One region of the Stenotrophomonas sp. STEN018 genome, then DNA from elsewhere that is predicted to be linked to it. Evidence: predicted binding sites of a transcription regulator. Region 1 holds the regulator's gene; each other region holds the start of a gene.

Evidence for each region. Region 1 encodes FliA, which starts transcription of late flagellar genes. Its sites were predicted from a motif close to TAAAGTTTNNCNNNCNNNGGCCGATAA; they were not measured.
Region 2: a site for FliA is predicted at 2,469-2,495, ahead of ACVOMB_RS12785 (HDOD domain-containing protein). Genes of this name have one in related genera too.
Region 3: a site for FliA is predicted at 1,991-2,017, ahead of ACVOMB_RS19155 (methyl-accepting chemotaxis protein). Genes of this name have one in related genera too.

The regions. Positions count from the first base shown of each region.
Region 1 is NZ_JBRREK010000017.1:70,795-80,691, forward strand. It holds gene ACVOMB_RS08795 (chemotaxis protein CheW) at 1-6, opposite strand, end outside; gene ACVOMB_RS08800 (ParA family protein) at 1-743, opposite strand, end outside; gene motD (flagellar motor protein MotD) at 743-1,690, opposite strand; gene ACVOMB_RS08810 (flagellar motor protein) at 1,694-2,434, opposite strand; gene ACVOMB_RS08815 (chemotaxis protein CheA) at 2,690-4,552, opposite strand; gene ACVOMB_RS08820 (protein phosphatase CheZ) at 4,556-5,176, opposite strand; gene cheY (chemotaxis response regulator CheY) at 5,176-5,568, opposite strand; gene ACVOMB_RS08830 (RNA polymerase sigma factor FliA) at 5,582-6,331, opposite strand; gene ACVOMB_RS08835 (MinD/ParA family ATP-binding protein) at 6,328-7,212, opposite strand; gene flhF (flagellar biosynthesis GTPase FlhF) at 7,199-9,004, opposite strand; gene flhA (flagellar biosynthesis protein FlhA) at 9,157-9,897, opposite strand, start outside.
Region 2 is NZ_JBRREK010000030.1:17,915-27,811, reverse strand. It holds gene ACVOMB_RS12800 (hypothetical protein) at 1-225, shown strand, start outside; gene ACVOMB_RS12795 (IclR family transcriptional regulator) at 727-1,521, opposite strand; gene ACVOMB_RS12790 (hypothetical protein) at 1,536-1,778, opposite strand; gene ACVOMB_RS12785 (HDOD domain-containing protein) at 2,534-3,592, shown strand; gene ACVOMB_RS12780 (phospholipase D family protein) at 3,678-5,249, opposite strand; gene sstT (serine/threonine transporter SstT) at 5,373-6,578, shown strand; gene ACVOMB_RS12770 (AzlC family ABC transporter permease) at 6,578-7,324, shown strand; gene ACVOMB_RS12765 (AzlD domain-containing protein) at 7,321-7,623, shown strand; gene ACVOMB_RS12760 (rRNA pseudouridine synthase) at 7,790-8,500, opposite strand; gene ACVOMB_RS12755 (M48 metallopeptidase family protein) at 8,567-9,064, opposite strand; gene ACVOMB_RS12750 (DUF2058 domain-containing protein) at 9,134-9,688, shown strand; gene ACVOMB_RS12745 (DksA/TraR family C4-type zinc finger protein) at 9,762-9,897, shown strand, end outside.
Region 3 is NZ_JBRREK010000075.1:931-10,027, reverse strand. It holds gene ACVOMB_RS19170 (NUDIX hydrolase) at 1-177, shown strand, start outside; gene mnmA (tRNA 2-thiouridine(34) synthase MnmA) at 174-1,295, shown strand; gene hflD (high frequency lysogenization protein HflD) at 1,305-1,919, shown strand; gene ACVOMB_RS19155 (methyl-accepting chemotaxis protein) at 2,046-3,245, shown strand; gene ACVOMB_RS19150 (hypothetical protein) at 3,323-3,574, shown strand; gene ACVOMB_RS19145 (bifunctional diguanylate cyclase/phosphodiesterase) at 3,976-6,750, opposite strand; partial or broken gene ACVOMB_RS19140 (sensor histidine kinase) at 7,152-8,132, shown strand; gene ACVOMB_RS19135 (EAL domain-containing protein) at 8,153-9,097, shown strand, end outside.

The DNA of each region.
Region 1 (9,897 bases):
AGCCATTCCAGCGCGTGACGGTACGCGGCCATGCCGCGCCCTGGATAATCGTCGCCAATCACCGGAACGGTAAGTGCGGCAGGATTGCAGATGCGGGTGTCAACCGGAATCGCGTCTTCCCAGACGCGCTCGCCGTGACGTTCCTGCATCAGCTTCAAGGTCTCGTTGCCGGCGCGGGTGCGGCGGTCGAACAGCGTCGGCAGCACCGAGATCGGCAGTGCACGCTTGCGCGAGCGCTCGACCATTTCACCGGTGCGGACCATACCGTCCAATCCGTGCAGGGCCAGTGGTTCGGCCTGGGTCGGGATGATCAGGCGATCGGCCGCGGCCAGTGCATTGATCATCAGCAGGCCCAGCGTCGGCGCGCAGTCGAGCAGGATGTAGTCGTGCTGTTCGCCATGACGTGCCAAGGCCTGCTGCAGGGCCAGGCCCAGGCCGGGCTGGTTGGCACTGCGGCGCTCCAGTGTTGCCAGCGAGGCCTGCGCGCATAGGTAGTCCAGCCCGGGAATATCGCTGTGGCGGGCCAATGCAGCGATTTCATGCGGCGGGGCGGCGAACAGCTCCTGCACGCCCTGCGGCACGGGTTCAATTGGCACGCCAAAAGCGCGGGTCAACGAGGAATGGGGGTCCAGGTCGATCAGCAGCACCTTGTGCCCGCGTGCGGCCAGGCCGCGACCCAGCGACAATGTGGTGGTTGTTTTGCCGACGCCGCCTTTTTGGTTGGCTATGGCCCAGATGCGCATCATTGGACTCCTTCGATGACCGCCGGTACCGCGCTGCGTACGGCGCTTGCGGCAGAACTGCCGCCGCTGCCGTCATCGCCGCGGGTACTGGCTGTGGTGTTGCTGGCAGCAGGCAGATCGGCTGCGGCTGCCGAATCGGCGAGGATGATCACCATCACCCGCCGGTTGCGGTTGCGCCCTTCGGGCGCATCGTTGCTTTCGCGCGGGCGGAACTGGCCGTAACCGACCATCGCCAGCCGCTGTGGTTGCACGCCGTGATCGGCGAACAGATGTACTACGCTGGCTGCACGCGCTGCCGATAATTCCCAGTTGGACGGGAACTGCGCGGTGGCGATCGGCAGGTTGTCGGTGTGGCCTTCCACGCGCACGCCATTGGGCGCGTCCAGCAGTACGTCGGCCAGCGTGCCCAGGGTTTTGCGGGCGCCGACGTCCAGCGCTGCCGAGCCGGTGCCGAACAGGATGTCGCTGTTGATCTCGACTTCGATCCACAGCTCGGTGCGACGCACGGTGATGACGCCTTGCTTGACCAGCGGGGCCAGCGTTTTGCTCAGGCGATCAGCGATCTGGTTGAGCTGGCGTTCGGCGCGCTGCAGCTGTTCCTGGTTGTGCGCTGAAACCGGCATGCGCATATGCGATGCCATCGACGGCAGCTGGGTGGGATCGGCCAGTGCGCCGCCGGTCATGCTGGGTGCGCTGATCACCGATGGTGAGTCAAAACCGCCGCCCTGCAGTTGCTTGTTGCCCACCTGCACTTGGCTGATGGTGCGCGGAGCGCCGCCAAAGGCAGTGGTCAAGGCGTCGGCCATGACCCGGTATTTGCCTTCGTTCAAGGACGAGATGGCGTACATCACCACAAAAAAGGCGAGCAACAGCGTCATCAGGTCGGCATAGGGAATAGCCCATGCTTCGTGGTTGGCGTGCTCTTCGTGGTGCTTGCGCCGGGCCATGGTTCAGTTCACGAAGCCGGCCAGGCTGTTTTCGATATTGCGCGGGTTCTCGCCCTGGGCAATGGCGATCAGGCCTTCGATGATCATTTCGCGCTCGCGGCAGCTGCTGGCGATCACGCCCTTGAGCTTGGCCGATACCGGCAGGAACAGCAGGTTGGCCGAGGCGATGCCGTAGATAGTGGCGGTGAACGCAGCGGCGATGCCGTGGCCGAGCTTGCTCGGGTCGGCAAGGTTCTTCATCACCGCGATCAGGCCGAGCACGGCGCCGATGATGCCCAATGTTGGGGCGTAGATACCCATGCCTTCGAACACCTTGGTGGCGGCCAGGTCCTGCTGTTCCTGGCTGCCGAGTTCAATTTCCATCATGTGGCGGATGGTGTCCGGCTCGACGCCATCGACCACCAACTGCAGGCCTTTGCGGATGAAGGGGTCGTCCTGCAGTTCAACCTGCGGCTCCAGGCCGAGCAGGCCCTGACGGCGGGCGATATTGCTCCAGTCCACGATCTGCTGGACCAGCGCGCGGCGGTCGCTGGCGGGAGGGCGAATCACCCAGCGCACGATCTTGAAGGCGTGTTTGAACACGGCCGGCGAGGTATGCAGCAGGATTGCCGCGAGGGTGCCGACAATGACGATCACGAAGGCAGCAGGTGACCACAGCGAGGACAGGCCAGCGCCTTTGAGGATGCTGCCACCCACCAGGGAGGCGAGGGCGAGGAAAAGTCCAATGATGCTGAGTCGGTCCATGGTGCGTATATCGGCCTCGTTGTAGCGGTCTTGAATCAATGAGCGGTGCTGCTGCTTGCTTTAGCCCATCTCCCGCCTGCGGGAGATGGGTTGGGGTGAGGGCAGCTTCAAGCTTTAGAAGCTAAAAGCGCCCCTCACCCGCCCCGTCTTCGCGGGGCGCCCTCTCCCGCAGGCGGGAGAGGGGACAGTCGGGATCGCGATTCCCCGTTGGATAGCGAGGGTGCAGGGTTTGCAGCCGGCTTGCGTCTGCATTGCTCAGCCCTGTACTCCACGCAATCCATCCACATCCAGAATCAGTGCCATACGTCCGTCACCAATCAAGGTGGCGCCGGCATAGCCGTTGAGGCCGCGCAGCGCACGCGGTAGCGGCTTGATCACCACTTCCTCGCGGCCGCGCACCTGGTCCACCACCAGGCCGAAACGGGCTTCGCCCATCTGCAGCACGACGATGGTCAACAGCGTCGATGGCGCCGGGGTAACGCCCAGCCATTGGCGCAGATCGAGAAGGGCGAGTGTGTGGCTCTTGCGATCCAGCACGGCGCGGCCGTCAAACCAACCCAGCGAGGTTGCTGGTGCATGCAGCACTTCCATTACCCGCGCCAAGGGCAGGGCATAGACGTCTTCGCCAGCCTGCACCAGCAGGGTTGGCAGGATCGCCAGGGTCAGCGGTACGCGGATCAGGAAGCGGCTGCCACGGCCCAGCTCGGACTGGATCTGGATCTGGCCGCTGAGCTCGCGGATGCGAGACTGCACCACGTCCATGCCGACGCCACGGCCGGAGATGTCGGTGACTTCCTGCTTGGTCGAAAAACCTGGCAGGAACACCAAGTGCAGGCATTCTTCGCTGGTCAGGCGGGCGGCGGCTTCCGGGTCGAGCAAGCCCTTGTCGCGGGCCTTGGCACGCAGGCGTTCCGGGTCGATGCCGGCGCCGTCGTCCTGGACTTCAATGCTGACGTAGTCGCCTTCCTGCTGAGCGGACAGGCGTACCCGGCCCATCCGTGGCTTGCCTTGGGCCTCGCGCAGTTCCGGCGATTCGACACCATGGTCGATGGCGTTGCGGACCAGATGCACCAATGGATCGGCCAGTGCTTCGACCAGGTTGCGGTCCAGCTCGGTATCGGCGCCTATCAACTCCAGATCGACTTCCTTCTGCAGTGAGCGCGCAACATCGCGGGCAACCTTCGGGAAGCGCGAGAACACCTTGCCGACCGGTTGCATGCGGGTGCGCATAACCGCTGATTGCAGGCGTGCGGTGGCGATATCCAGGGTGGAGACTGCACGGTCCAGTTCTTCGTCCTTGAGGCGCATGCGCAAGGTCTTGAGCCGGTTGCGGGCCAGCACCAGTTCGCCGATCAGGTTGACGATGGCGTCCAGGCGTTTGGTGTCCACGCGCACGGTGTGCTCGGGCTCGGCAGCCTTTGCGACAGCCGGTTTGGCTGCGCCTGCAGCGGGGCGTGCGGGTGCGACGGGTGCCGCGGGCGGCTTGGGCTTGGGCGCAGCAGGAATCGGTTGCACGGCGACTGCACCGGGTGCGGCACCGCCATGCAGCTTGTCGAGCAGGGCTTCGAATTCGTCTTCATCGATCAGCTCATCGCCGGCCTTTGCCGCAACGATAGGCTGGGCGCCGGGCGTGCCACTGCCATGCAGTTCGTTGAGCAGGGCTTCGAATTCGTCTTCGCTGATCAGGTCGCTGTCACCGGCGGCGGCAGCAACGGGTTGCGCCGCTACAACAACCGGTGCAGCGCCGACATCGAACTGGGCGATCAGCGCTGCAGGTGCATGCTCCGGTTCAGTGCCGGATGACACCGCATCGAGCATGGCCTGCAGCCAGTCCAGCGATTGCTGGGCGGCGTCGAAATGATGCGCCAGCAGTTCGGCTTTGCCGGCGCGGGCCATGCCGAGCGTTTCCTCGGCGGCGTGGCACAGCTCCACCATCGGATGGATCGCCAGAAAACCGGCGCCGCCTTTGAGTGTGTGGAAACCACGGAATACGGCGTTGAGCTGCTCGCTGTCGTGCGGTGCCTGTTCCAGCGTCACCAGCTGCTCGCCGAGGCGATCCAGGATCTCCTGCGCTTCGAGGATGAAGTCGGCGGCGATGTCGTCGGCAAAAGCACTCATGACTTACAGCCCCAGGTCCGAGAGCAGATCGTCTGCGTCCACCTGCGACACGGCGTGGCGGTCCAGGCCATTGACGGCCGGGCCAGCCAGGCCCTGGTTGCGTGCATCTTCTTCCGGTGGCGGCAGGCCAAGCGCACCGAAACCTTCATGCACGCGCCGGACGATGCCGACCACGCGGCGGATGATCTGCCCGGTCAGGTCCTGGTAGCTCTGGGTCAGCGCTACTTCGGTGAGGTTGTGGCGGATGCGCTCGAGGATTTCGCCCTGTTCGGCATTCAGCCCGTCCGCACGCAGGCGTTCGGTCAGCGCGCGGCATTCTTCGGCCAGATCCAGCGTGCGATGGGTGGCCTGCTCGGTCATCTGCACCACATGGTCCAGACGCGCGCAGGCATCATCCAGCTCGCCGGCTTCGCTGGGCACGCTGGGCAGTTCGCCCAGTGCCTGGCCCAGTTCGCGTGCGAGCCGGCCCAGGCCGGACATCATCGGCTGCGCGCGCAGGGCGGCCAGCGCGTCGATTTCCCGGCGCCAACCGGCTTCGTCGCCGCTTTCCAATGCTGCCAGTGCGTCCTGCAGGCGCTGCACCAGGGCCGATTTGTCGCTCAATGCTTCCCCGAGCTGGTTCATCAGGCGCTCGCTGCCAGGCGTTCGAAGATCTTGCCGAGCTTTTCTTCCAGCGTCTGCGCGGTGAACGGCTTGATGATGTAGCCGTTCACGCCGCTCTGTGCGGCCTCGATGATCTGCTCGCGCTTGGCCTCGGCGGTGACCATCAGTACCGGCAAGGTCTTGAGCTTGGCATCGTTGCGGATGGCCTTGAGCAGCTCGATGCCGGTCATCACTGGCATGTTCCAGTCGGTGACGACGAAATCGAACGGCTGACTCTGCAGCATCGACAGCGCGGCATGCCCGTCCTCGGCTTCGGCGGTATTGGTGAAGCCCAGATCGCCGAGCAGGTTCTTGACGATGCGGCGCATCGTCGAGAAGTCGTCAACGATCAGGATGCGCATGTTCTTGTTCAAAAGACTTTCCTCTTCATGGTTCTTCGAGCCCGGCGTCGGCCGCCTCGAAAATCTTCAGTCGGCCACGCAGACGCAGCGTGGCCTGGCCGTGAATCTGACAGACGCGGGATTCGCTTACGCCCAATACCGCGCCAATTTCTTTCAGGTTCAATTCCTGCTCGTAGTACAGCGACAGCACCAGCTGCTCGCGCTCGGGCAGTTGGCCGATGGCCTTGCCCAACTCGGCGCCGAACTGGCTGCGCTCCAGCACCTGCTGCGGGTTGGGACCGCCGGTGGTCGGGGTGTCCAGCTCGCCCTGGTCTTCGATCCGCGATTCCAGGCTCAGCACCTGGCCGCGTGAGGCGTCTTCGACCAGACGCATGTATTCGGGCAGCGGCAGTTCCATCGCTTCGGCCACTTCGCTGGCGCTGGCCGAGCGGCCGGTGCTCTGCTCAAGCCTGCGGATGGTGGCAGCAGCGTCGCGGGCGCGGCGGTGCACCGAACGCGGTACCCAATCACCGCGGCGGATTTCGTCGATCATCGAGCCGCGGATGCGGATCGACGCATAGGTTTCGAACGAGGCACCCTGCTCAGCGTCATAGCTGCGTGAGGCCTCGATCAAACCCATCATCCCGGCCTGGATCAGATCATCGACCTCGACGCTGGCGGGCAGGCGCGCGGCCAGATGGTGGGCGATGCGGCGGACCAGGTCGGCGTGGCGGGCGATGCAGTCATTGGCCGCGTTGCGCTGGACTTCACGGTATTGGGCGGCTGCATTGTTCATGCCTTCACCTTCTGCTGGATGATGCGTTCCAGGAAGAACTCAACGCCGCCGCGCGGGGCGGTTGGGGCTTGCCAGCGCGCGGTGCGACGGGCGATTTCGTTGATCGCCAGCGAGGCTGGCGCGGAAGGATAGAGCTTGACCACCGGCTGCTGGCGCTGCACCGACAGCCGCAGCCAGTCGTCCTGCGGCACGCAGCCCAGGTAGTTCAGCGAGACATCGATCAGGAACTTCTCGCAGACCCGCACCAGTTTTTCGTACAGGGCGCGGCCTTCGTTGGGGTCGCGGACCATGTTGGCCACCACTTGGATGCGGTCCACGCCGCGCTCGCGCGAGAGCACCTTGATCAGCGCATAGGCGTCGGTGATCGAGGCCGGCTCGTCGCAGACCACTACCACGGTGTCCTGGGCGGCCTGGCAGAAGGTCAGCACGCTGTCGGTGATGCCGGCGGCGGTGTCGATGATCATCACATCGAGCTCGCGCTCCAGCTCGGAGAACACATTGACCAGGCCGACGTGTTCGGCCGGCTGCAGTTCGGCCATGTGCCGACGGCCCGAGGCGGCCGGCACTACCAGCACGCCGTTCGGGCCTTCCATGATCACTTCTTCCAAGGTGGCGCGCCCGGCAACCAGGTCGGCCAGGGTGTGCTTGGGCTGCAGGCCCAGCACCACGTCGATGTTGGCCAGGCCCAGATCGGCATCCAGCAGCAGGGTACGTTTGCCCATGCCTGCCAGTGCCACGGCCAGATTGGCCGAGACATTGGTTTTACCTACACCGCCCTTGCCGCCGGTCACCGCGATGGTGCGTACCGGGCCTGCCGGTTCGTGCCGGGTAGCCGACAGGGGGAAGGTGTTGGTCAGCTTGGCGTACTCACGCGACTGCATTGTTCAACTCCGTGTTGCAGGGCATATCGGCCGCGCGGCGCAAATCTTCAAGGCGAAGTACGAGATTTGCGGCGGAGGCCCGATAAAGGTCCTCAGGAACGTCCTGGCCGTCGGTCACCCAGGTGATCGGCAGACGATGATCGACCGCCACCGACAGGGCCGAACCGAAGCGACCGGTCTCGTCCAGCTTGGTCAGCACCACGCCCTGCGGGTTGGCGGCGCTGAAGCGGCGGACTACTTCGTCCATGTCCTGGAAGGCGGTGTTGGCCGGCAGCACCAGCAGGGTGCGGATCTGGCCGGCGGCACGCAGCCACTGCAGCTGGGCGGTGAGGGCGCGGTCGCGCTGGCCCAGGCCGGCGGTGTCGATCAGCACCAGCTTGTAGTCGGCAAGCTTCTGCAGCAGCTGGTTGAGGTCGGTGCCGCTATTGGCCTCGTGCACGGCGATGCCGAGCTGGCGACCAAAACCGTACAACTGCTCGCGGGCGCCGATGCGCTGGGTGTCGGTGGTGACCAGGGCCACGTCGCGGGCGGCATGGGCTTCGGCGAAGCGCGAGGCCAGCTTGGCGATGGTGGTGGTCTTGCCGGCGCCGGTGGGGCCGACCAGGGCGATCACGCCACCGGTTTCCATCGGGTCGACCGGGGCGATCGGCAGCTTCTTGGAGATCAGCCCCAGCATCAGGCCGCGGGCGCGGCTGGGGTCGATGTCGGCCGGAATCTGGGTGGCGACGTCGCGGGCCAGGCCAGCATCGAAGCCGTATTCGTCCATCAGGTCCAGTGCATTGGCGCGCACCGCGCTGCCGCGCAGGCGCTCATCGGTGAAGCGGTTCATCTCGCGCTCGATCAGATGGCGCATGCCGGCTACTTCCTGGCGCAGCTGGGTCAGTTGTTCGTCGTCGCGGGCGATGACTACCGGGCTGACCGGTGCGGTGGTGGCGGCAGCTGCCGGTGCGGCGGTTTCGCTGGCGACGACGATAGGGGCTTCAACCGGCTGCGGGGTCGCGAGCGGAGCGATCGGTGCAGCGATTGGCGCGACCGGCTCGATTGCAGGTGCCGCAGCGGGGGCGGCGAGGACTGGCGCTGCAGGAATTGCGGGGATGGCCACGGCAACGGCCGGCTGCAGCGGTGCCGGCTCCGGCTCGGGCTCGGGCATCGGCGGATCGATGACAAAGCGGGCGCGCTCAACCGGTGCTGGCGGCGCGATGGTGACGGCGGCAATTGCGTCGGCAAAACTGGTCTGCTGGGTTACCGCCGGTGCTGCAGCCAGCGGTGCGATGGCTGCGGCGCTGCCAGCGGGACGGAAAGCGGGTACCACCGGCAGTTCGTCGGCGTCGGCCGGCTGCGTGGCGAAGAATGTCTGCGGTGCCGGCACCGGTGCGAGTGCGGCTACCGGTTCAACCTCGGCGGATTTGAGCAGGCCGGCAAAACGGCTTCCCGGTGCCAGCTCGATGCTGTTGTCAATGGAGCGGCCGGTGGCGCCAACCGCCGAACGTGCCAGTGCGGCGACCGCCGAGGTGGTGGCGGTGACCGGTTCCGGCTCCGGTGTCTTGCGGCGGGTCATCGCGGCCATGATCGCTTCGGCGGCGCTGCGCGGCTTGGGCGGTGCCGGTGGTGCCGGGCGGCTGGCTTCCAGCGCCTGCTTCACTGCGGTTTCGTCGTAGTGCGCAGCAGCCACGATCTCCACACCTTCTTCGATCCGTCGGTTGGACAGGATCACGGCGTCGGGGCCGTGCTCCTTGCGCACGAGGTTCATGGCGGTGCGCATGTCAGCGGCGACGAAACGTTTGATCTTCATGCTTTGGTACCGGGAGTGGGGCTGCGGCGAAGGAGTGGCGTTGGCGATGTCGAACATGACGTTGCGGGCTCCTTCTTGCGGAATGGGTGCGGTGCAGCAGGTGTCTGGTTTCCGTCACCGGCATTGCTGTCGGTGTCGGCTTTCGGGCTGCCTCAGCTGATCGTGCCGACCAGCTTCAGGCGTTTGTCTTCCGGTACTTCGCTGTAGGCCAGGACCGACAGCGAGGGGACGCTGTGGCGGACCAGGCGCGCCAGCGCGGCGCGGACCGGGGCCGGTACCAGCACTACAGCCGGCTCGTTGCGGGCCTCCTGCTTGCCGACGCAATCGGCAAGACTTTGATGGAGACGTTCGGCGAGACCAGGTTCCAGTGCGGCGCCATTGCCTTGTGTTGACTCCTGCAAGACGCGTTCCAATTGCGGGTTGAGGGTGAACACCGGCAGCTCCGGCGAGGAGCCGGCGATTTCCTGCACGATGAAGCGCCCCAGCGCATTGCGTACCGAGGCGGTAAGCGCGGCGGCGTCCTGGGTGACGGGTGCGGCTTCGACCAGCGCTTCGGCGATCTTGCGCAGCTGGCGGATCGGGATGCGTTCGACCAGCAGGTTCTGCAGCACACGCGCCACGGTGGACAGTGGCAGTGCCTTGGGCGAGAGGTCTTCGGCCAGCTTGGGCGCGCTCTTGGCCAGGGTTGCCAGCAGCTGCTGCACTTCCTCGTGGCCGAGCAGTTCCGGCGCGTGTTCGCGGATCAGATGCGACAGGTGGGTGGCGACCACGGTAGCCGGATCGACCACGGTGTAGCCCAGCGACTCGGCATGAGCCCGCAGGTGCGGCTGGATCCATGTGGCATCCAGACCGAACGCGGGGTCCTTGCCGGCAATACCGTCCAGCTTGCCCAT
Region 2 (9,897 bases), on a different contig from region 1:
ACCTGGAGTGATGGCATGGGAATGGTGAGCTACAGCTTTGACTCCGACGGCAAGGTAACGGTTGAAATGCTGGGCAAGGCGCAGCAGACCCGCTACACCCGCGACGGCAACATGCTGAAGGTTGCAGTACCTGGCACCGAAGCAGAGTCGGTGGACTTCATCATCAACGAGGATGGCTCGTTGCAAGGCCCGATGGGCGTGCGTCTGCAAAAGCAGAAGAAGTGACGCTGTATTCGCTGCTTGATCGGCGATGAGGGTGGTGCCGGCTCCATCAGGCGCTGGCGGCGGCTACGGAAGCGCAGGCTCATGCCATTGGATCGCGACAGGGGCGTTCTTGGCGTCGTGCGAACAACCAGGCTGATTGCTCAGGGCCAGCCCGTCTTGCTGTAGCGATGGAGCCGAGGCTACGCCCTGCTTGAAACTGCGAAGGGTGAAGCCCGTTTCGATGGAGACGCGCAGGCGCGCACTGGCCAGCGGGTAATGCATGAGCCGTTGAGGGTGCCCACGCTGCTTGCGCGGCTGATGTTGCGCTCGGTGGTCAGCCGGTTTCGGCCAGGATCGACGTCCAGGCGCTCACTGCTGGCCAAGTCGTCAGTGCCGAGCTCGAATTCTTCGATAACGCCTATCGACATGGCGACGACTCCATGAGGTGGTGGCGGGGCGCTGAGACCCGTTGCAGCAGGCACACAGCGACAGCAGCTGGTGCGGGGTAGTGCTGAAAGAGGCTCAAGACGCGTGCAGAAAGCGTTCAATTTCGCGTGCGGCTTTTTCGACTTGTGTGCTCAGTGATGCCTTCAGATCCGCCGGCAACACCGAGCGCGGGACCATGATGCTGATCGAGGCCAGTACGTTGCCTTCACGGTCACGCAATGGATAGGCCACTGCCGAGACGCCGGGTTGGTAGAACGATTCGCTGATGGCGTGGCCACGTGCACTGTCGTCGCCCAGCAGCTCGATCAGGTCCTGTGGTGTCTTTGGCCCTTGTTCGGAGGTAAGTGCAAATGCAGGCTCTGGGTAGAGTGAACTCAGCTCCTGCTCGGGCAGGGCCATCAACAGTACGCGGCCTATTGCGGTGCAGTGGGCGGGTAGGCGCGTGCCCACGCTGACGCCCGTAGGTAGCTCGCCGATCGCGCTGGCACGGGCCACGTATACAACGTCGCGCCCATCCAGCACACACAAGTGCGCAGAGTAGCTGGTGATATCGCGTAGCCGTTGAATGACGGGCTGGCCGATCTGCACGATATCCATCGATGACAGATAGTCAAAGCCCAGTCGCAGAATGCTGATGCCAAGGCTATAGCCGCCACTTTCGCTGTTGCGATCCAGGAAACGCATCTGTTCCAGCGTCTGCACGGTGCGGTAGGCAGATGCTTTGGGCATGCCGGTACGCTGGCAGACCTGGGTGAAGCTCAGTTCACCACGCTGCTGTCCAAACAACAGCAGCATGTTCAGGCCCTTCTCCAGTGCGGGCACCATGTAGCGGTTGGGTACTTTTACCAGTGTTGCTTGGGACGTTGACATATCCGTCTTCTCCTTTAGTTGAAGACAAACCCGTCATTGACGGGTAGGGCCTTCCCGCTGACGAAATCCGATTGGCCTGATAGGGGGAGCACTACCGTGCCGTCGAAGTCGGCGGCGTATTGCGCCCGCTGCAAGGTGAGTCTGTTTTCGTACAGGGCGTGTCGTTCGGCAGGAGTGCACTCGGTGGGTTCGCACTGGGTCAGGCCCGGTGTGATTGCACTGATGCAGGTGCCGTTGGTACTCGGTTCACGCGACATCGGCCGGGGGAAAGCCGATGTCCTTGGCGACTACCTTGGCTGCGTAGGGATATTCATCGCGCATCCGCGATTCTGCGCAAACAGTTTTCCAGCTCATGCCGTTTTTCCCGCTCATGGAGGGTGAGGTTGGGGTTTTATATTTGAAACTAAATATTATTGCGGAGGCAGCAGTTCAACATAGCAGTATCAATGGTGCTGGCAATCAGGAAATTGGCCATTTGCATGTGCTGCTATTCACAAATTCGGAACCCGGAAAAACTGTTTATTGATTGCGGTGGTGGTTTCGGACTTTGGCTTTTGTATGAATATTCGTTTAGTTTAATTGGTGAAACTTTGGTGCTGCCGAATTGCGTGGCTTGCTGATTCCCAAGCGGCAGGGTCTTTGGCTTTCCGTTGCGCTCCGGGCGTTTTGGGCGGTGTCTGCATTGTCGCGATCATCGTGGCGCGCCTCGGGATGGTGGTTGGGTGCGTATTGGTGATGAGCAGTAAGCCGCTGCTGGGTATGGTGCGGATCTAAAAGCATGATGAAAGTGTGGCGGCTTGATTGGTTAAGTTACTTTCTATTTGAATATAGGGGGCGGTGTCCTCGCGTTTCTTTGGGATTTGTCCTAAATGAATCTGGTCTGCGCAGAAACTGGAGTGGGCTTGGCAGTGTTGTTGTATTCATCTTTGCGAAGCAGTAGGGTTGGCTAAAGAACTGCGGGCGTCGGCCGATATACCGGGCAGCTTTCCGCGTGGGCCATTTTGTTTTAGTCATGGTGATTATCTCGGCAGTGTTTGCAGCAGTGGTTGCCGGAGGCCTGGTCTGGCTCTGGCAGCGGCGCAGTGGTGATGTGGCACGTCCGCAACGGCGGCTGCGTGTGCCGCCGTCGGCTAGCGCAGCGACAGTCGAGGATGCTGCGGTCGTCGTCAGCGTTGATGATCTGCAGCGGCGCTTCCTGCTCAGCGCGCTCAGCGCCGCCGATACGCCGGCCGATGCGCTGCGCGTACAGCGTGCGGTGGTGGACGATGTGGTTACGGCGCTGAGCCGTGCGGACCTGTCCTCGCGCTACACGCCGCGCCGACCGAACCTGCTGCCGCAGCTGATCCAGAGTGTGAATGACAGTGCTGCCTCGTCGCGCTCCATCGCCCGCATCATCGGCAGTGATGCGGTACTGGCGGCAACGTTGTTGCGTATCGCCAACAGTTCCCTGTATCGCCTGCAACGGCACGACATCCAAAGCATCGAGCGGGCGGTGACGCTGATCGGCAACGATGGCATCCGTCAGATCATTTCCGCTGCATTGGTGCAGCCGGTCATGGAGTCAGCCAGCGGCGTTGATGCTGAGTTCTCGCGTTTGCTATGGGAGTACACCTTGCGGGTGTCGCTGGCCGCTGCTGACCATGCGCGCAGTGTGGAACGCGAGGATGGCTTCGCTGCCCAGCTGGCTGGCCTGCTGCTGGGGCTGAGCGCGGCAATGGCGATGCAGGCGGCTGCCGATGTGTTGGCGCGGCCGCCGTTGCGCGCACGTGAGCCGGGTACTTTGCTGGAAGTGTTGGAGCGCTGCAGCGCGCCGACCGCGGTGCGGATTGCTGGGCATTGGAAGTTGTCGGCGCCGATCGTGCAGGCGCTCAAGCAGGTGGAGATGCCGGCTGCCACGGGTTTGGGGCGCTCGTTGCAGATCGGGCAGTTGGCCGCAAGCGCGGCGATGCTGCATGCACAGGGCCTGATGAGCGAGGCTGAGGCCAATGCAGCGCTCGCCAGCCAAATGCCCGAACACGTGGCGGCATGGTTGTGGAAGCGGATGACGCAGGCAGACAGCACATCGGATTGAGGTTGGTTCGGGCGGAGCGCGGGGCGGGCCGCGTCTGCATATGGATATCTACTGGAAGACCGCCCCGCAATGCCGACTGCACAGGCTAGAGCTGCGACTCCAGCGGCAACCAGCTGATCACCTGGGTGCTGGCGCGTTGCATCAGTCCTGTGTCTGGTTCGGTACGCAGGCTTATTGGTGGCGTGCTGGCACGGTCCAGCCAGCGCAGTTCGTGGTCCTTGTTCAAATACACCCAATAGCTCAGTTCCGCGCTGGACAGGCGCAGGTATTCCTGACGCAGGCGTGCAGCCAGCACCGGGTCATCGAATAGTGCGCCCATTTCGGTATTGAGATAGGCCGAGCGCGGGTCGAGGTTGAACGAGCCGACGAAGCCACGGCGATCATCCACCACGAAGGCCTTGGTATGCAGGCTGGCGCCACTGCTGCCGAAGGTGGATGCCTTCTCGATGTGGCCACGGGCCTTGAGTTCGTACAGCTGCACGCCGCCGGCCAGCAACGGGCGCCGGTAATGCATGTAGCCGCTGTGCACTGCAGGTACGTCGTTGGCTGCCAGCGAGTTGGTGATGATGCCGACCTGCACGCCGCTTTGGACCTGCTGGATCAGGCCCTTGGTGCCGACTGCGCCGGGCACGAAGTAGGGCGAGATCAATAGTGATTTGTGCTTGGCACTGCTCAGTACCTCGACCAGGCGGGTGACCAGCCATTGGCTGCTGTCGCCGCCGACGGGCTTGCGTGGCGGGTCCGAGCGGATCCTTACGCCGTCGGTCCAATGCAGGTCCAGTTGCTTGCTGAGGTAAGCATCGGTGAAATGCGATCGCACGCGTTGCAAATAGGGTTCGGCTTGCTGCTGGCGTGCGTCCAGCTCGGCCTGGCTGATGAAGTTGGCCATCTGCTGGTCGGTGCTCTGATGCAGGGCGGCGATCGGCACCACCGCGTCGCTGTTCCAGAATTCATCGAAGATGTTGCTGGCATCGTTGGCGACCGGGCCGGCCAGCAGCAGATCGAGATCGCGGAAGTTCACGTCCGGGCGCGCGTCGAAGTATTCGGCGCCGATGTTGCGGCCGCCAACGATGGCAACGCGGCCGTCAGCAACCCACGCCTTGTTGTGCATGCGATGGTTGATGCTGAAAACCCGCTGCACCATCTCGACCAGTCGCCATAGTCCGTCGCGGTTGCGGAACGGGTTGTACAGGCGGATCTCGATGTTGGGATGGTTGTCCAACGCCAGCAGCTGCGGGTCCAGCCCGGTAGCGTTCATGTCATCCAGCAGCAGGCGCACGCGTACGCCGCGTTCGGCTGCCTGGTAAACGTCATGGGCGAGCAGGTGGCCGAGCAGATCGTCGTGCCACATGTAGTACTGCAGGTCCAGGCTGCGCCCGGCCTGGCGGGTGATGATCGCGCGTGCGGCGTAGGCCTCGAGCCCGTCGGATAGATACACCGCGCCGCTCTTGCCGGGGTGATCGGCCAGCAAGGGTTGCAGTTGGCGGTCGATCAGGGTCTGCTGTGCCTGCAGTGGCAGGGCCTGCGAAGTCGCACCGACGGCCTTCGGGGTGAGGTGGTCACCCAGCAACAGGCCGCTGCCGATCAGCAGCAGCACAACGGCCAGCAGGTAGGCCAGGAACCGCAGCAGGCGTTTGGGGCGATGCTTGTTTTCCATGCGCGCATCCTAACGGTGTTGGTGACCTGGCGGCAGTTTGTCCTGATTCCATGACGTTCCGGGGGTGCGGGGAACGCCCCTGGTGGGCGAGAATCGAGGTTTGCGTTTGCCCCGAGCCCTGTAATGACCGAACGTTCCTCCTCTATCCGAGCGCCCAGTCTGGTGCTGCAGATTGTCATCGGCCTTGTCGCCGGCATCGTGCTGGCGATGGCGTGGCCAGCCGGCGCGACCGCCGTTGGCCTGCTCGGTACGGTATTCATTTCCGCGCTGAAGGCAGTGGCGCCGATCCTGGTGCTGGTGCTGGTCACGGCCTCTATCGCCAATCACCAGCAGGGCCAGAAGACCCATATCCGGATGATCCTGGTGCTGTACATGATTGGCACCTTGGCCGCGGCCATGGTGGGCGTGGCAGCCAGTTTCCTGTTTCCCAGCACATTGACGTTGAAGGCCGCCGAGACCGGCATGAGCGCGCCGGGTGGTATTGGCGAGGTGCTCAATACCTTGTTGATGCAGATCGTCGACAACCCGGTACATGCGCTGCTCAACGCGAACTACATCGGTTTGCTGGCATGGGCAGTCGGCCTGGGCCTGGCACTGCGCCACGCCAGCCAGACCACCCGTACCCTGGTCAGTGATTTCTCCGATGCCGTCACCTGGGTAGTGCGGTTGGTGATCAAGCTGGCACCGCTGGGTGTGTTCGGTATTGTTGCCTCGTTGTTGGCCGAGTCCGGCCTGGGAGCATTGAAGGACTACCTGCATCTGCTGGCGGTGTTGATTGGCGCGATGCTGTTCATGGCCTTCGTCGGCAATCCGCTGATCGTGGCGGTGGTGACCCGCCGCAACCCCTATCCGCTGGTGCTGCGCTGCCTGCGCGAGAGCGGCATCACCGCATTCTTCACCCGTTCCTCGGCGGCAAATATCCCGGTCAACATGGAGCTGTGCCGCAAGCTCGGCCTGCATGAGGACACCTATTCGGTAGCAGTTCCGCTGGGTGCGACCATCAACATGGCAGGTGCGGCGATCACCATCTCGGTGCTGACCCTGGCGGCGGTAAATACCTTGGGTTACGCGGTTGACCTGCCGACCGCGCTGCTGCTCAGCGTGGTTGCCGCAGTCGGCGCCTGCGGCGCCTCCGGCGTGCCGGGCGGTTCGCTGTTGCTGATTCCCTTGGCCTGTGGCCTGTTCGGCATTCCCAATGAGATCGCCATGCAGGTGGTTGGTGTCGGTTTCATTGTTGGTGTGGTGCAGGACTCGGCTGAAACCGCCTTGAATTCGTCCACCGACGTGGTGTTTGTCGCGGCGGCCGAACAAGCGCGCGGGCGCGCCTGATGGCCATGGCCGGGCGCATCACGCCAGCGGTACGCATCGGCGTTTCGATAGCGATTGCGACTGGCCTGTATGGCATTTCGTTTGGTGCGCTGGCGGTGGCATCGGGGTTCAGCGTGGCGCAGACCGCCGCGCTGAGCCTGTTGATGTTCACCGGTGGCTCGCAGTTCGCCTTCATCGGCGTGATCGGCGCTGGCGGTGCGGGCGCAGCGGCGTTTGGCGCGGCCACGCTGCTTGGCATCCGCAACGCGTTGTACGGGGCGCAGATCAACCGCATGCTGCGCCCACGCGGTTGGCTGAGGCCGCTGGCAGCGCAGGTCACCATCGACGAATCGGCGGCAACCGCCGCCAGCCAGAGCGATCCGCAGGAACAGCGTCGCGGCTTCTGGGTGGCAGGGCTGGGCGTTTACCTGTGCTGGAACCTGTTTACTTTGTTGGGTGCGCTGCTGGGAGACGCGTTGGGTGATCCGCGCCAGTGGGGCCTTGATGGCGCCGCCGTTGCCGCCTTCCTCGGCTTGCTGTGGCCACGCCTGCGTTCGCGCGAGCCGGTGACGATTGCGGTGGTCTGCGCGTTGGTGACGGTGCTGGCCCTGCCATGGGTGCCGCCAGGTGTGCCTATTCTATTGGCTGCCGCGGTGGCCGCGGTTTGGGGTTGGTTTGGCAGGGGGCCGGCGGATGAGGGCTTGGAGCCCGATGTCGCGCCCAAGGTCGACGTTGCTGCCAAGGTCGAGCAGGAGCCGACACCATGACGCTGTGGGCATGGATCATCGTGGGCTGCGTTGCCGCTTGGGCGATCAAGTTCGCTGGCTATCTGGTGCCGGTGCGGTGGCTGGAGTCGCCGCGCATGAACCGCGTTGCCGGCTGCCTGACGATAGGTCTGCTGGCCTCATTGACGGCAATGAACACGGTGTCGGCCGGGCAGGGGTTGGCCTTCGATGCGCGCATCGCCGCGTTGTTGGCCGCAGCGGTAGCCTTGATGCTGCGGGCACCGTTTCTGCTGGTGGTTATTGTGGGTGCAGCGGCTGCGGCTGTGATTCGACTGTTATGAGCGCAGTCGACCGTTGTGGGAGCGGCGTCAGCCGCGAAGCAGGTGTTTCGTCCGCGCGCTGATCGCTTGCAACTGCACATTGTGAGATGCTGTTTCGTACCGTAACCGGGCGCATTGCCAGCTTCGCGGCTGACGCCGCTCCTACAAAACCAGCGCTGGCCTTGGCTTAGAACTTCTGCTCGGCTGCCAGGTAACGCCACTGGCCTTCGGGCATCTTGCTCAGGCCGATCCGGCCGATGCGCAGGCGGCGGATCTGTTCGGCCTTCAGGCCGACCTGGCTGCACATGAACTGCAATTGGCCCGGGCGCACGTCCTTGATCGCGAAACGCAGGCGCTGCTCGCTCTGCCAGCTGATCTTGGCCTGCGGCAGGCTGCGGCCTTCATAGATCAGGCCATGGGTGAGTTTGGGCATCGCCCACGGGGTGGGTTCGCCGCTGACTTCAACCACGAATTCCTGCTCCAGGCTGTAGCCGGATTCCTGCAGGTGGCGGCGCACGCGCCAATCCTGGGTCAGCACGACCAGGCCGCTGGCCGCATCGTCCAGCGGCATCAGGTAGTCCAGTCGCTGGAAATGACGGCGAAGCGGACGGATGCCGGAAGCGTCGTCGGCAAAGCGGTTTTCATCGGCCAGCAGCGCGAACAGCTGCTCGCCGGTGCAGCCGGCCGGCTTGTTGATCAGGAAGGTAGCTGCTTCGGCGGCTTCGGTATTGCCTTCGGCGCCGAGGGTGATGATTTCCCCACTGACCATGGTCTGCGGGGTTTCCACCACCACGCCATCGACGCTGATCCAGCCGCCTTCGATGTACTGCTGGGCCTGCGAGCGCGAGCACTGCAGCTGCGCGGCAACGCGCTTGTCGAGACGGATAGGGGTGGTCATGGCATCAATGGGTTCTACGAAGGGCGGGGAGTGTAGCGCTGTGGCGGGAGCGCGGCGATGGGCGGCTCAACCGGGTTCATGTTCCAAGGCGGTCAGGTACAGGCGCAGATCGAACTCCAGCTGGTGGTAATCCGGCTCCATATGCAGGCACAGCTGGTAGAAGGGCTTGTTGTGGTCGGCTTCTTTGATATGCGCCAGCTCATGCACCACGATCATCCGCAGGAACTCGGCAGGGGCCTCGCGGAACACACTGGCAATGCGGATCTCGCGGCTGGCCTTGAGTTTGCCGCCATGGTTGCGGGAAATGGCGGTATGCGTGCCCAGGGCGTGTTTCACCACCTGTAGCTTGCCGTCGTACAGCACTTTGCCCAGCGGCACCGACTGGCGCAGGTGGCGCTCCTTGATGGCCTGCACGTAGTCGTAGAGCTGGCGGTCGTTGCGCACTGTATTGGGCTCGGCGTAGCGCTTGCGTACCGCCTCGCCCAGCTTGCCCGCGTCCAGCAGCTCGCGGGCGCGCTGCTGCAGGTGTTCGGGATAGCCATTCAGGTATTTCAGCGGAAGCATGGGCATTTGGGCGGGACCGGGCAGGCCGCTATGATGGCAGCCTCGGCAACAGAACCATGAACAACGACGATGGCAAAGGGTAATCCACTGCAGGAACAGCTGCTCAAGGCTGGTCTGGTGAAGAAGTCACAGGTCTCGCAGGTGGTGCGCGAGCAGGTCAAGGCCCGGCACGGCAAAGGCCCGGCGAGCGCGACCGAAAGCCAGCGCGAGGCCGACCGTGCCCGCGCCGAAAAGGCCGAAAAGGACCGCCAGCTGGCCGCTGAGCACAACGCCCAGCGCCGCGCCGACGAGCTGCGCGCGCAGGCCCGGCAGATCATTGCTGACCGCAAGCTGCCACGCGCTGGCGAGCTGGAATACCGTTTCAACGACGGCGCAGTGATCCGCACGATGCTGGTCACCGAGGCGCTACGTACCCAGTTGTCCAATGGTGCGCTGGTGATCGCCCGCCATGGCGACAGTTTCGAACTGCTGCCGCGGGTGGCGGCGGAAAAGGTGCGCGAGCGCGACGCCAGCCTGATCGTGCTCGACCACGGCCAGAGCGCGGACACGCCGATTTCCACTGGCAACGCGGAAGACGACGCGTATTACGCCCAGTTCCAGGTGCCTGACGACCTGATGTGGTGAGTTCCACCGGCGTTTACCCAGCCTTGTCGCAACTGCGCTAGGCTGGAACCCGGTCATTACGGAGCCAGCGATCATGGCCACCGGTTGGGCGGGCGACACCGCCGTTCAGGATCAGATTGATGCCACCGTCGAGGACGCGATCAAGCGTGCGCGCAGCCGCATGCCCAGCGGCCCGGGGCTGGAACACTGCGAAGAATGTGATGCGCCGA
Region 3 (9,097 bases), on a different contig from region 1:
CAGCACCACCCGGAGCAGGTGCTGGATACCGGCATCGTGCAGGCACTGTGGATGAGCCCGGTTGCCCTGCAGGCCGATATGGCGCGGCTGCGCAGCCCGCTGGTCTGGCATACGATTTCCGATTGGCTGGCCGGGCAGCGTTACCCGCTTTCGATCGTGCGACAGGTGGCACCGTGAGTAATCCCAATATCGTGGTGGGCGTTTCCGGCGGCGTGGATTCGTCGGTGGCTGCACTTACCCTGGTCCAGCAAGGCCTGGATGTCGCCGGTCTGTTCATGCAGAACTGGGCTGACGATGGCAGCGGCCATTGCCGAGCCGAAGATGACCGTCGCGACGCGGTGGCAGTCTGCGGGCGGCTCGACATTCCATTCCACTTCCGCGATTTCTCCAACGAATACTGGCAGGGTGTGTTCGAGCACTTCCTGGCCGAATATGCGGCCGGCCGCACCCCCAACCCGGACGTACTGTGCAACCGCGAGGTCAAGTTCAAGCACTTCCTGGACGCCGCCCGCGAACTGGGCGCCGAGCGCATCGCCACCGGCCACTATGCCCAGGTCGACCACTCCGGCGGTCGCTGGCGCCTGCTGCGCGGTGCTGATCGCGGCAAGGACCAGAGCTACTTCCTGCATCAGCTGGGCCAGACCCAGTTGGCGGCCACCCTGTTCCCGATCGGGCACATGGAAAAGAGCGAGCTGCGCCGCATCGCCCGCGAGGCTGGCCTGCCCACCCATGCCAAGAAAGACTCCACCGGCATCTGCTTCATCGGCGAACGCGATTTCCGTGAATTCCTTGGCCAGTACCTGCCGGCCCGCGAAGGTGAAATCCATGACCCCGATGGTCAGATAATCGCCCGTCACCCCGGCGTGTTCTATTTCACCCTGGGCCAGCGCGAAGGCCTGAACATCGGCGGCGTGCGCGGGCGCCCGGCGGCGCCGTGGTTCGTGGTCGGCAAGGACGTGGCGCGCAATATCCTGTACGTCGACCAGGGCCATGACAGCCCGTGGTTGCAGTCCAATTGGCTGCGCAGCGAAGCCATGCACTGGATTGCCGGCAATCCACCCGCCCGCGAGTTCGAGTGCACCGCGCAGACCCGCTACCGCCAACCGGACGAAGCCTGCACCGTGAAGGTGCGTGATGACGGTACGCTGGACGTGTATTTCGCACGCCCGCAACGTGCCGTCACCCCCGGCCAGTCGCTGGTGCTGTACGACGGCATGGAATGCCTTGGCGGCGCGGTGATCGCCGCCACCGATGCACCTTTGGAGCGCCGTTTGGCCGCCCCTGTTTCCCCTTGAGAGATGACCATGACTTTTTCCATCGATGACCGCGTACTTGCCTTGGCAGGCATTGCCCAGGCCTTGCAGCAGGTGCGCCGCATCGCAGAAACCGGCCATTCGGAGAGCGCCGTGGTGCGCACCGCAATGGACAGCGTGATGCGTATTGATGCCAGCTCGCCCGCCGCCGTATACGGCAGCGCCACCCAGGTTGAGCCTGGCCTGCGCCTGTTGCGCGACTACTTCCGCAATCAGGGCAAGGACGACCTGCTGCCGCGGCTTGCACTGTCGGTGATGCAGTTGGAACGCCGCTTCGTGCGCGAAGGCGCCACGGTCGACAAGGTGGAGGCCGGCATCGAGCGTGCCGCCAGCATCGCCCAGGACCGCGGCGACAGCTGCCACCCGGACGTGCTGAGTGCGATGGGCGCGCTGTACGCAGACACCATCAGCCAGCTCAAGCCGAAAATCATGGTGCAGGGCAACCCGCACTACCTGGGCCAGGCGATGGTGGTATCGGAGATCCGTGCGCTGCTGCTGGCAGCGGTGCGCTCGGCGGTGCTGTGGCGCCAGCTGGGCGGCGCTTACTGGGATTTCCTGTTCTCGCGCAAGGCCATGCTTGAAGCCATCGAGCGCCGCCTGCGCTGATTCTCAAGGCCCGTAATCGCACAGGTTACGGGCCTGCATCGCAAAACATCCCGGGATTCACGCCAGTGGGCTAAAGACCCCCTGCCCACTGCCGATACTGCATTCGTGACTCTCCCGAGAACGTCCATGTATTCACGTATTGCAATCCGTTTGGCAGCCCCGCTTGTCCTCACCCTTCTGGTTGTGGTCGCTGCCGCCCTGTCCTGGCCCTCTGCGGCCCTGTGGGCGATCCTGACCACCATGGTGTTGAGCTGGCTGGTATTTGCCTGGTGGAGCGTGCATTCGCAAACCCAGCGCTCGCCCGAGCACGCCAAGGTGTTGAAAGAGCAGGACCAGCTGCTCAATGAGCTGCGCAGCTTCGTCAGCAATGAAATCGACGGTTCGCGCAGCGAGATCGAGCGCGCCCGAGAGCTGATCCGGCAAGCGGTCGGCGGCCTCGGTGGCAGCTTTGATGCGATGAGCCGCAAGTCGCGCCAGCAGAGCCAGGCATTGGCCCGCATCGTTGACCGTGCCGGTGACGAGGGTGGCGGTGGCAATGGTGGTGTCGACGTGGCCCGCTTCGCCCAGAACGCCAGCCACCAGATGGAACAGCTGGTGGAAGCACTGGAACAGGTCAGCGGCCAGAGCAGCAACACCGTGCAGCACATCGACCAGATGGCGCAGCACCTGGACGGCATTTTCGCCCTGCTCGAAGACGTCAAGTCGATCGCCGACCAGACCAACCTGCTGGCCTTGAATGCGGCCATTGAAGCGGCGCGCGCCGGCGAAGCCGGTCGTGGCTTCGCGGTGGTGGCCGACGAAGTGCGCAATCTGTCCGAGCGCTCCACCACCTTCAACGAACAGATCCGCAAGCTGGCCCACAGCTCCAAGGACGCCATCGCCAAGGTGCGTGAAACCGTCACCCACATGGCCTCGCGCGACATGGACCGGTCACGCGAAGCGCGCCACGAAGCCGCTTCGATGCTGGACAGCGTGGCTGCCATCAATGCCTCGCTTGGCGACGGCATGCGTGAGATCTCCGAGTGTGGCCGCGCCATCGACGGCAGCGTCGCTGAAGCCGTGCGCGCCCTGCAGTTCGAAGACATCGCCACCCAGGCCCTGGGCGGCGTGCATACCCATCTTGACCGTCTTGGCGCAATCAACCGGGAGGCGGTCGCGCTGCAGGAACTGCTGCACCGTAACGGCGGCGTGTTCGATGGCGAGATGGTCAGCGCGTTGCAGCGCACCGGTAGCCGCCTGCGTGAAATGCGCGTGGAGTGGGAGCGCCCGCCGCACAAGCCGGTGTCCCAGCAGAGCATGGGCGCAGGCACGGTGGAGTTGTTCTGATTTCACCCCGCACCCGCTCTGCACCCGAGCCCCGGCCCCTGGCCGGGGCTTTGCTGTTGCTGCAACCGCACTGATATATGCTGACACCCCGCTCCACCGCCAACAGCAACGCTGAGCCAGCACCGCAGGCTGATGACGCCATGCCTCTTTCTACAGCCACCAACGGCATCTCCTTGAGCCGGCGCGAACAGCTCGCGCTGCTTGAACAGCGTGCACAGCAGGAGTTGCTGGAGTTGCGTGCATTGCGCGATCAAGCCCAGAGCCCCGGCCGCGCCGAGGACATCGATTGGCTGACAAGCTGCATCGACTGGGACCTGTCCGTTCCCTGATACACCTCTCGCGATGTGCCGCATATAGCCGGGCTACATGGATGCACGCACACTGCCTTTTTGTGGGAGCGGCGTCAGCCGCGAAGCAAAAGGCATCATCAGATGAAGGCCTGTCAGCATCGCCAGCTTCGCGGCTGATGCCGCTCCCACATGCAATGAACAACCTGGCCCCGGCCAGTGCAGAAGCAGCAGAGGGCTGATGTTCTGCGGCCTTTGCCGGGCCAAATGTCTTCACACATCGCAGCTCTTTTTGTAGGAGCGGCGTCAGCCGCGAAGCAAAGACAGCATCAGGTGAACGCCTGTATGTAACACCAGCTTCGCGGCTTACGCCGCTCCTACAGGCAAACAAAAGCCCGGCTGCAGGTCATGCAGCCAGGCTTTATTGTTCGCTTCTACAAGGATCAGTGGGTTGCGCTGATGGTCGTGATCGAACCCAGGTTCGGCAGCTCAAGCAACTCACCTGGGCCGCTACGCAACCACTGCACCATCTCGCGCGGCCGCAGCGGCCGTGAGAACAGATAGCCCTGCAGCTCATCGCAACCCTGCTGGATCAGCATCGCCGCTTCGGCTGGGGTCTCCACGCCTTCGGCTACTACCAGCATGCCCAGTGCATGCCCCAGATGCACGATGGCCTGGGTGACCTCGGCGGTGCCTGCATCGTGCAGCATGCCTTGCACGAAGCTACGGTCGATCTTCAGCCGTTGCACCGGGAAACGGTTCAGATAATGCAGGTTGGAGAAACCTGTACCGAAATCGTCCACGGCAAGCGGAATGCCATGCTGTTCGAAGACATCAAAACACTGGCGCAATGCATCGGTATCACGAATCAATGCCGACTCGGTCAACTCCAGCTCCAAGCGTTGCGCAGGCCAGCCGTATTGCTGGCAGATGCTGACAACGCGCTCGGCGAAGCCGCGATCACGCAGCTGCAACGCCGACACGTTGACTGCAATGCGCTCGAATTTCAGCCCGGCCTGCTGCCAGACCACGGCTTGCCGGCAGACTTCCTGCAGCACCCAATCGCCGATATGGATGATCTCGCCGCATTTCTCGGCAATCGGAATGAACTCGGCGGGGCTGCAGGAACCAATCCTGCCGCTGTTCCAGCGCAGCAGCGCTTCGATGGAGGGTGTTGCATCGCCATTGGCATGCACCAACGGCTGGTAGACCAGGCTGAATTCGTCGCGCTCGACCGCGCCATGCAGCGCATGTTCGATCTCGACCCGACGCTGGGTCCGTGCCAGCGCATCCTGGCTGTAATACTGGTAGGTGTTGCGACCAGCCTCTTTGGCAGCGTGCATGGCCGCATCGGCGGCACGCAACAGGCTGTCGAAGTCGTTGCGGCCCTCATCAAGCAGCGCGATACCCACGCTGGCGCCAACCTTCAAGGTGACATCCTCGCGGTAGAGAGGCTCGGCCAACGAAGCAATCAACTTGCGTGCCACATGCCCGGCGTCATCCGGCTCAACCAGGTTGCGCAGGATGACGATGAACTCGTCGCCATTGAAGCGGGCGAACAGATCGGCATTGCGCAGGTTCTGGTGCAGGCGCGCCGCAGCGGCTTTCAGCAACATGTCGCCGGTGGCATGACCAAAGGTATCGTTGATGCTCTTGAAGCCATCCAGATCAATGAACAGCATTGCGAGGACTGCACCGCGTTCGCGCGCCTCGATGATCGCTTCCGAACCCTGCTCACGCAGCAGCATGCGATTGGGCAAGCCAGTCAGCAGGTCATAGTGCGCCAACAGTTCCAGCCGCTCATCGGCTTCCCGTTCACGGGTGATATCGCGGAACAGCACCACGAAACGCTCCGGCAGGCCATCGCGTTGATCGAGCTCGATCAGTACCTGCACCCACACCCGTTGCCCGGAGGGGCGGTAGAAACACAGATCAAGCTGTTCTGGCAGCCCGCCCTGGGTGATACGCAGCAAGGCCGATTCAAAGTTGTCGCGCGAGTCCGGGATGTACAGCTCCAATGCCTGGTCCAGCGTGACCGGCGCCTTGCGCATACCATGGATGCGGTAGCATTCCTCGGTCCACTGCATTGCACGGGTACTGACCTCGATCTCGCAGCCGCCAATACGGCCCAGCGCGGACACCCGGTTCAGCAACTCGGTACGCCAGCGTATCAAGGCATCGGTACGGCGCTGATTGCTGATGTTCTGCACCTGCCCCAGCACCCGCTGCAGGCCTCCGGCGCCGTCGTAATCAAGTTCCACCCAGATGCGCAGCTGCTGCTGGGTCACCGGATCGCGGCCCCAGGTGATATCGAAACTGCCGCCTTTGGCCTCATCCAGCACGCGCCGCCAGCTGCAGAACAGATGTGTACGGGCATCGCTGGCAAGGTTGCGCAACCATTGTCGACCGGTCGGTAGAGCAGCATCGCTCCAGCCAATGGCGGCGGCGAACTCCTCGGACCATTGCACGCGCTTGCGCTGCGGCTCCCACACCCAGCTACCCATCCCTGCCACACGCTGGGCGCGGCGTAGCAACGCCTGTTGCGAGCGCAGCTCATCCTCCAGCGATTTCTGTTGCTGGATGTCGGTATAGGTGCCGACCATCCGCAAAGGTTGGCCGTCGCCGGCGCGGGTGACTACCTGACCGCGATCCAGCACCCAATGCCAGCTGCCGTCAGCCTGACGCAGGCGGAACTGACAGGCGAATGGAACCTGCGGATCATGCAGGTGCGCAGCAATGGCCTGACGCAGCTGCAGCTGGTCTTCCGGATGCACTTCATCCAACAGGCCGATGCCCGGCTGGGCAGCATTGGCGACATGCGCCGGACTGGTGCGGGTAACCGCATCGCTGACGATATCCCAGTCCCACAAACTGTGACCTGCCGATTCCATCGCCATGGCCCAGCGGGCATTGCGCGCCTCGGTATCGCTGGCCACGGAATACAGATAGCCCAGTGGTGCTGCCGAGGGTGACTGCACCACACTGAGCCAGCCGTCGAGCCGGTAGCGGTCCCCCGGCAGCGGACAGGCCACCGCCTCGTGCTGTTCCAGCTGCTGGCGGATGCCAGCCAGTTGCGGACAGTAACGTGACAGGCGTTCGGGCAGGCCCAGCTCCCTGGCCATGCCATTGGCGGCCAATGGTTGCCCGTCCGTGTCCAACAGCACGACGGCCGCGTTCAACGGATGACGAAGCAGGCTAGCTATGACGCCGCGATCCACGCGATCTATCTCCATGCCCGACAAACCGGGTACCCATTCGATAACGGCAGCAACTCGGCAGAATTGAGCACTTCGTCGTGCGCTCTGTGCACAAGCCGTTAAACTGGGGTGACGCTTGTCCGAAACCACCTCTCATCATGCAAGCCGATCAGGCATCTTCCGCTCCATCCGTGCCCGTCGCGCTCCTGCGGCGACGTGCATGCACGCTATGGCTGCTGGCTGTGGCCGGTTTTTTGGCGGCTGGCATGGCGGTATTGCTTGCAACGGACGCGAATTCAGCCGGCTGGCGGGCGCAAAGTGTGACGACGATCGCGGTGGTAATTTGTGCGACGCTCGTCCTGCTCTGGTGGCAGCTCTGGTCATTGAAACCCGCAGCCCGCTTCGGCCAGCAATTGCCTGTCGAATTCGAAGAGTTGGCGGCGCTGCTGCCTGACGGGGTACTGATTGCTGACGGCGATACAGTTTTCTATGCCAATCCAGCCGCAAGCAGCATTCTGGGCATTGGTGGCGGCCGCGGCGATACCACCGCACAGTTACTGGCCGGCCTGAGCGCACATGGCCCGCGGTCAAATAACAGCGAACTGCCGGTGCAACTATGCCGGATAGGCGGCGAGCCCTTTCACGCCATGGTGATCACCCAGCAACTGCAGCATCGCGGCAGGGCCCGCCAGCTCTTTGTGATACGCGACCTGAGTGAGCTGGAACACGGCCGGAGTGCGTTGGCCGCCAGCAACAGCGAACTGCAGGCCATGGCAGGGCGTTTGTTCTCCTTGCAGGAAGATGAGCGCCGCTCGATCTCGCGCGATCTGCACGACGATATCGGCCAAGCCATCACCGCGATGAAGCTGGCTGCCTGCGCCGCCCGCGATGAAGACGACAAGTCACGGCGGCAGGACGATATCGACCAGATTATCGAGCTTTCAGACAGCACGGTGATCAAACTGCGCAATCTGTCGATGCTGTTGCGGCCACCGCAACTCGATGCCCTTGGGCTGGAAGCAGCCTTGCGCTGGCAGGCCGGGCTGCTGTTCCGCTCCACCGATGTAGAGTTGCTGCTGGATGTGGACGCGCTGCCGCGCCGGCCCAGCAATGAGGTCGAACAGGCCTGCTTTCGGATTGCCCAGGAAAGCCTGACCAATGCATTGCGCCACGCCTGCGCCAGCCAGGTATCGCTGTCACTGCGTGACGGCAGTAATGGCGACCTGCACCTGCAGGTAGTGGACGATGGCGAAGGCTTTGATCCGGCGGGTCCACGCGGACTGGGCATGATCGTGATGCGCGAGCGCGCCCAGAGCGCCGGCGGCAGCCTGCATATCCAAACTGCACCGGGTGCCGGCACCCGTATTGATCTGCGTTTACCCTACGCAATGGACGCACAGTGACCCCCAAAGGACCCCGCCCGATGTGGAATGCCAGCCCCTCTTCGCTCGGTGATCGCGGCGACGCGCGCCCTGCCCGGCTGGGCGCCGGCAACCCGGAACTGGCCACCTTGGTGGATGCAGCCAACCGTACCGGCACTTCATTGATGCTGCTGCATCTGGACATCGACCATTTTGCCTCGGTCAACGAGAACATGAGTGCCGAGGTAGGTGATCAGGCCTTGATCCTGATCGCCGAGCGCCTGCGCGGCTTTCTTGGCGAGCGCGGCAAGCTGTGGCGGCACGGCAGCGATGAATTCCTGATCGCGGTGCCACGCAGCAGCCAAACCCCCGCCCCGGAAGAATTCGCCGAGCAGGTACGTCAGCAGATAGAGCTACCGTTGTCGGTACTGCCCTATACCCTGTTCCTGACCGCCAAGATCGGAGTCGGGCTCTGCCCTGAGCATTCCAACACCGCTACCGGGGTGCTGGATCTGGCCGAGGACGCCCTGCACCAGGCCGGTCGCGAAGGCGGCAATGCGGTGCATGTGCACGTGCTGCACAAACCCAGCAGTGCGCACAGCGAAAGCATCATCTCGCGGCAACTCGTGGATGCCATCGACAACGGCGAACTGCGCCTGCGCTACCAGCCCTTGGTCAGTGCCCGCGATGGCCATGTCATGGGCATGGAGGCGTTGCTGCGCTGGCAATCTCCTACCCTGGGCATGCTGGTCCCCGAGCGCTTCATGCGTACCGCCGAACGGCTCGGCATCATCGTGCAGATCGGCGCCTGGGTACTGGAAACCACCCTGCGCCAGGCCAAGGTCTGGCGTGACCAGGGCTTCGAAGATTTCAACGTGGCGGTCAATGTATCGACCCTGCAGCTGCTGCGCCCGAACTTCTTCACCGAGGTGATGGCGATGCTGCAGTCGATCGGCGTGCCGGCGCGCATGCTGACCTTGGAAATCAATGAAAGCGCGCTGACCAAT